One region of the Flaviflexus ciconiae genome, then DNA from elsewhere that is predicted to be linked to it. Evidence: riboswitches for the same ligand, from Rfam matches in the RefSeq annotation. Region 1 holds a riboswitch; each other region holds the start of a gene.
What was found. A riboswitch is a leader RNA that binds a small molecule or an ion and turns the genes downstream of it on or off. The one in region 1 is predicted to bind S-adenosylmethionine.
Positions count from the first base shown of each region.

Region 2: it holds a riboswitch for S-adenosylmethionine, as region 1 does, so the genes downstream of both, EJ997_RS11585 (hypothetical protein) here and EJ997_RS04985 (hypothetical protein) in region 1, are expected to answer to the same signal.
Region 3: it holds a riboswitch for S-adenosylmethionine, as region 1 does, so the genes downstream of both, EJ997_RS11705 (hypothetical protein) here and EJ997_RS04985 (hypothetical protein) in region 1, are expected to answer to the same signal.

Region 1 is NZ_CP034593.1:1,107,938-1,110,198, forward strand. It holds gene EJ997_RS04985 (hypothetical protein) at 1-814, opposite strand, end outside; SAM riboswitch class IV at 1,068-1,170, opposite strand; gene EJ997_RS04990 (MusI family membrane protein) at 1,939-2,261, opposite strand, start outside.
Region 2 is NZ_CP034593.1:2,587,181-2,589,441, forward strand. It holds gene EJ997_RS11575 (hypothetical protein) at 1-201, shown strand, start outside; SAM riboswitch class IV at 424-539, shown strand; gene EJ997_RS11580 (hypothetical protein) at 554-955, shown strand; SAM riboswitch class IV at 1,098-1,213, shown strand; gene EJ997_RS11585 (hypothetical protein) at 1,224-1,643, shown strand; gene EJ997_RS11590 (hypothetical protein) at 1,876-2,261, shown strand, end outside.
Region 3 is NZ_CP034593.1:2,609,141-2,611,401, reverse strand. It holds gene EJ997_RS11710 (inositol monophosphatase family protein) at 1-332, shown strand, start outside; gene EJ997_RS11705 (hypothetical protein) at 757-1,200, opposite strand; SAM riboswitch class IV at 1,214-1,329, opposite strand; gene EJ997_RS14165 (LacI family DNA-binding transcriptional regulator) at 1,835-2,261, shown strand, end outside.

The sequences.
Region 1 (2,261 bases):
CCGGGAGGATCGTGAATGCATCGCCGGCACCAAGGGCCAGCCAGGATTCTACGTGGTCGGCAACGTCGTGGACGGTACCGAGAACACGTGCCGAGCCTTCTGCGTAGCGATCGGCACCTATGGCGGAGATAAGATTGCCGCGCTCCTCCGCATCCATCGTGCATGCCGAGACGATCATAAAGAGATCGCAGACAACCTGGAGGTCGTGCCCGGCTTCCAGTGCTGCGGAGCGCAAGGAGTAGCGGATCTCGCGCGCCGTGTGGGGATCCTGTTCGCGCAGGCGAACGGTATCAACAGCGGTACCGAGCTTAGTGAGATCAATCGACTGAGCAGTATCACCGGTCAGGGCAACCGTGACTGGAGTACCAGCATCCTGCGCACGGCGAACCAGATCGAGAGCGGCATCTAGTTCGCCGTGCGGGATGTGGATCTCGAGACCAACGCCCGTGTCCTTGACCAGGTCGAGGGCGGCGTTGCCGACCTCGTCGGCGGTGACGGAAGCAAAGATGGGGCCGGTAATCCGGGACGTGAGCTTCACGGCTGCGCGGATGGCATCGAGCCTGCAATCCCGCAGGTGCAGATCGGAGCGCAGCAGGAAGGAGGCTCCGAGGGTGATTCCTGCAAGACCATCGGTCAGTGCCGCTGAGCTCATGGAAGCCAGGCGGCCGAAGTTGCAGGTTTCTACCGGGAAGTCCTCACCGAAGTCGGTATCGGTGTCGAGCACTTCTGCACCGAGGGCAGACAGATCGATCGAGAGGGCGGGAACGCGGTAGCTGGAACGGGTTTGGTTTGATGAGGGCAGCTGGATAGTCATCGTAAATCCTAAAAGTGGTTTAGCAGAGTGCTCCGAATTGGAGCTGATGTGTGAAGGTGCGTAAGTGACGCTGGAGGGATAATGAGATTCCCAGGTGTAGATCGCGTTGGCCGGATCAGGCCATGGACTTATGCGTGCGCATATACATTCGATGAATTCGGTGCGTAGCCGATACTCGGACGGACTGCCCTGTCGTCTGGTAGATATTCGTGAATGTCATGCTATTTTCCTTCGTGCTTTCCCACCGCGAACGGTGCTTCGCTTGCCGATTGAGGCCTGGTCATCACCCGGGGCACCCCTCGCACGTGAGGGGTTGTCGACCAGCTAGCCGGGGCTCTTCGCTGGTTCTCTGGACCACGGCCAGAATAACACGGTCCCTAGTCCGCATGTCAAGACACCGCTGCCCATTACGTGAGATCAGGTAATCTCATGGCATTATTCGGTCAAATTTAGCGATTTGCAGCTACCGATCGGTAGCTTCCTGAAGAGCGACGACACCGCCCCCCAAACCGCAACCAAGCAGCCGCGGCATGCAACCATGGGAAGCTTGAGGACAATGACTATTCGGTGCAATAGCAGGCAAATGTCGCGGTCACTTTTCCTGGTTCTCAAGCATACAAGTATGTTCACTCAGTTGCGGAGAACCCAGAAGGCTCCCCAGTTCTCTGTGTCATACATGTTCGTTTTAGAGATGCCTGTCACACCCGACACGCATTGGGTTGGAACACATGGCATCTCGTCCCATGGGTGGACCTTTAGCAACCCAAATTCCGGAGGATGCTCGCCTGGCCGTGAACGGACAGGACTCAACTGGAAGCCTTGGCCAAGCCGGAGACCAGGGCAGGGCCCGTACCAGGATGGAGCCGGAGGTTTGTCCAGACCCGGTACCAGGGTGTAGCCACCCGTTAGAACGAACCCGGTGACAGAGTGTAAGCGGAGCTTAGACAAAGCGCGGAGCCACGGCAGCGCTGATGCTCAAGGCTGAACCGGGCGCCATGGGCCGAATCCGTGGCCGAGACCGATCCGGGAGCCGGTACTGCGTCGTATGCCAGTGCGGAGCCTGCGGTAAGGGTGGCACCAGCTTGCTCACACTGCTTCCCTGATACCTGCCCCTGATCCCTGGGCTACTCGTGGCTACCGTATGCCCTCAGTGGTGCGGCAAGGAGGATGTCGTGGAGGTAGAGGATGGCGGCGGGGAGGATGAGTAGGTTCGCGAAGACAAGGACGCCGAGGATGTCGGGGTTGAAGTAGAGAATCGCTGGCTGGATGAGAAGCAGTGCGAGAGCGAGGAAAGTACGCGGCAGGTAGCGGAACGCTAGGAGTGCTGAACGTTTAGTTGCTGAACCTATTGGGGCCTTGTACTGGCTGATGTAGGGGAAGTACCAGACGGCAAATCCCAGGATGAGGATAGTGCCGGTGATGGAGAGGACGGTGGCGATGGTGCCGG
Region 2 (2,261 bases), 1.4 Mb from region 1:
TCTGAAGTTGCTCTGCTGATCCATGCAGATGGTCAGGGGAGCCAGGGGGCAAAAGCTGCTACCTGGCGGGCCCTCCACCAGGATGCTCCAGAAGGAATTGCGTGGGGGTGGAAGAACTTCATTGATGAAGATCTTCCCATGCTCACCCCGGAAGAGACCTATGCGGTGGAGCCGATGCCGGAGTTTGTGTCCTACCAGTAAGTGATGTCAAAAGCCTCGCGTGTTCCTATGAAACCCGCTGGAGCGTTGAGCTTTGCCGATAATGAGTTCTATTTTGACCCGCTGGTCTCCCCATTGATGGGAAGGCGGGAGCGCCCCCTCTGGTCCCTGTTGGTGGGCATTTTTCGTGGGTTGAATGAATCTTTGAAGTTGTTAATTCGATTAACGCTTGACAGGGTGCTCGGGGTGTGTAACTTAGAGCTAGATCGAGAAGTTCGACGCTAAGCCCCTCGGCTAGTCGACTAGCAACCGCGTTTCGTGCACGGTGCTCCCGAAGGAAGATCGGCCCCCGAGCAAAAGCTCGGGAGGAAGTATGCGATATAGGAAAATTCTTATGAACCCCATGGACGATGCGCCGGATGCGCACGAATACATTTTCATCGAAGGCCCAGACGTCACTGTGGAAGACTGCAGTAAATACAAGTCTGGTCACGGTGTCCATTTCATCCAGGTCCGGCTTGCCTCTGAGGAGCGGAGAGTCGCGGCCGAAGTGACCGCGGTAGATGGTCATTACATCGACTTCAGAACAGAAGCAGGCACCCAGCGCCGCTGGAACCACGACCCCCAGCGCCTGCTCAAAGTGCAGGAGATAGCTGCCCGGGACCCCGAGGCGAGGACTGTCTGGTCGGAAAGATACCACCTCCTGACCGTGTACTCGGAAGAGCCCAGCGGGTCTGTTGTCGGAACTCCAGTCACGCTTGCGCCGAGCCCAACGGACTGCGGCTACAGCCTGTAAGCCGCTGCCGAGGGCAGCCGAATCGCAGTGTGTTCTGACCATTGAAATCAGCTGTTTCAGCTGAGCTCTCGAGGTCGAAACACGGGTCGGGTAGAAAAGCAGAATATTTCTGTCCGACCCGTGGGCCCATAATAGAAGTATCGATCGAGAAGTTCGACGTGAAGCCCCTTGGCTTGTCGACTGGCAACCGCGTATCGCACACGGTGCCTCCAAGGGAAGATCGGCCCCTGGGTAAAAGCCCAGGCGGAAGCTAGCGACAAAGGACATCATGAACGACAACAAGCGCCGTGAGGCGCATCCTCCGGCGGACAAGAAGCACAGATTCACCGAGGTCTACTCCGGTAGCTCATGCCGGTCCAGCAAGAGCGGCCACTATCTTTCAGCTGAAGACTACGAAGCAGCGGACCAGGATACCTGGGAAACCGTTATCCTCACCGGTACCCATGGGAAGTTCATTCACATCATCTCGGGCGAAGGCTCGGGGCGGGTATGGACTCACTCCCGTTTCCTGGTGACCGCGATCCGCCTTCTGCACTCTGAAGGTGGAACCGTTGAACTGCACGAATCGAAGGGAATCCTACGAGCGACGAATGGCCTGATAAGAGCGATCACCAGAGTGGCAGCGGAGGTCACTCCATGCGAGTACTCGAGGCCTGAGCTGCCAAAACCTCTACCCCGAAGCATCTAACCTTCATCAACCTCGAATCAGTGCGGGAAGCATTTAGCTCCCCGCACTGATTCATCTCTTTCACCGCGACAGCGGTGTCTTCTCAGCGGTGCAGCCACGAGGCTGCGCCGCTTCTTCGCACTCAGTGCCACAGGATTTGACCGAAATTCAATCACCCATCGTGGGGCACTGCCTGGCTCAGGTCGGGCCCCACTCGATTGCCCTGGCGGGGCTAGATACGGATAGGACAGATATGTTCGAGCACGAACACCAGGCCATGCGCTTTTCCAAGAAGACTTTTGAATGGAGCGAAATCCTTGTTTTTGACAGTGTCGAGAAGGCCTTCTGTCAGCATGGCCGCCCGCATGTCACCAAGGTTGAAGATGCTAGGGCGGCGCTTCACGGCAGGTGGGATGAGGTTATCGTTGCTGGCGTTGATGCTCCCTATGTCAATTTTGTGACGAGTGAGGGCCTGATGCGGATGTGGGCGCATGAGCCTAACAAGGTTGAAGCCCTCCGCATCCGAATCGACGAGGGTGACGAGGTGTGGTGGTCTGAAGAGGCGCAGATGATCGCAGTGACATTCGAAGAGTTGACTGTCATGATCGGCCTTGAAGAAGGAGAGGCCACGGAATGTGT
Region 3 (2,261 bases), 1.3 Mb from region 1:
AAATTGATGGCGACGAGTTCGCACTCGGAGTGTTCAATTCCTTGGTCACCGACTTCTCTTCAGTTCGCAGGACCGGTTCCGGAGCACTCAGCCTCTGCCACGTAGCGGCAGGATGGACAGACTCAGCTTTTGGCGCCTCGGTCAACGCCTGGGATGTTTCCGCCGCTATGTTCGTGATCCGCCAAGCCGGCGGAACCTACCAGGACATTCGCTACTCCGAGGAGCAGGGACACGACCACCTCGCCCCCGGCTACATTGCCTACGGTCCCGGCGGTGACTTCCCCACCCTCATTAAGGCGCGTGAGGATCTGATCAAGAACAGGCAGCGATAGTTGCATTTGCTCAAGGTGGATCTCGTAGGCGCCAACTATACATTTGAGGGCCACTCTGGATGACCACCGGAGACCGGTAGTCGCAACTAGCGGAGGCGCCCTGTTGCATCCCTCGAAACACCGGGTAATCCAGCCTTTGATAGCTGCATAAAGGACCTAAGAAGGCCAGGGAGATCCCACGTTGGTTTTGGAATAGCAACACCAACAGGCCGCAGTGAACCGTCATGGGTTTTTTGCCGCCTTCCAATAAGGAAGAGTCTGCATGGGTGAGGGTTTAGGGCCAGAGCGGACGGTCGGGAGCGCTATGCCCTTGGGATAGCTCGCGTTCCGCATACTGGCCCTAAACCCGCTACATTACGAGTTGACGTTTCCACCAACGAAGGGCCTGGGCGCAGGTTTGCCGATCAGCCCTTCGTTCCGGTCGTCACCAGGTCATGCAGGCTTTCTCATCACTTTCGGCAAGCGAGAGCAGGTAGCCCACCCCATCCACTTCAACTTTGAGCAGATAATAGCGCTCGGACCATTCCGCCTTAACTCCAGGCAGGAGTTCCGGCACCTCGGCAATTCTTCGTAGCAGCGAGGCGTTGTGGTTCCATCGGCGCCACGTGCCTGTCTCCGTGACAAACTCAATGTAGTTACCCTCGACAATGAGGACCCGCGCCTGCACCCAGTCCCGGCTCTGGCCACCCAACCGGGCGTGGATGGAGTGAATGCTGTGGCCCGGGGAATAGTTCCGGCACCCAGTACCTAGAGGCGCGATACCGACCTTCGCGCCATTGGGGGACGTGACGATCATCGCTGTCTTTTCTTCGCTGTTCTCCGAACGGCGCTGAGCATCTTGCTCAGAAGGGGGATTTTCATCCAACATGGGAATATCCTTAAATCGCTAGTTCCACCCGTGCTTATGCTCGGGGGCAGATCTTCCCTCAGGAGCACCGTGTGCGATACGCGGTTGCCAGTCGACAAGCTGAGAGGCTTAACGTCGAGCTTCTTGATCCGATGCGATCCTAACAGCGGTCCACAAACTTTACAACTGTCAACCCAATTTACGCGTTGATGAGTTGGTTTGCTCGTCTGCAGGTACATGTCGTCGACCATCGCAACACTTCTCAATCGTGGAGGCGTTGAAGGATTGTAACGGTGGACTGGAGCAGGAAGGCGCGCAGTATTTCGGAGGGGGACACTGCCGCGGTAGCGTGCCAATAGGGCGTAGTGCCTGTGGATGTGCTCGCCTGTACGGCCTCATTCAGACTACTTCAACGTTATCGCATCAGCGCTTAGTTCCACCCCGCCAGCCCATGCAGGAAGCCTTCTTGGTTCGATGGAATTCCGCTGATGGCCACACGGATCCTCATGCCCGTAACCTGTAACGCAACTCTGCCCGAAGGTAGTGGCCTCTTTTGCTTCACTATCACGTTCACAAGTCGTTCACTTGAATCTGTCACTATTAATGGAGAGCGGTTAACATAACGCATCGCTCCTTTGACAGAAGTCTCTGATCAATGATCAGCCCGCCCCGCGACTTCACTCCTACCCCTACGAATTGTTACGTGAAAGGCACACCAATGAGAGCTCGCCCAACTATTCTCTCGGTTGCGGAACGAGCGCAGGTATCAAAGTGGCTCGCTTCTCGCGCGATCCGAGGAGAGCCCGGGGTCTCGGAAGAAAATCGTACGAAGATCTTTCAGGCAATGAAGGAGCTAAACTATCATCCAAACTTCGGGGCGAGATCACTACGTTCCTCTACGCACACAATCGGAATTGTTCTTAACGACATTGGGAATCCGCATGATACTCAGACAGTCGAAGGTGCTGAGGTTGAAGCAAACACTCACGATCTGAATGTGATCGTTTCCCATGGAGCCAACTCCCCGACCAAGCTCGTGACGGCTGTTCATTCCATGCTTGAGCTTAAGGTTGAGGGCATTA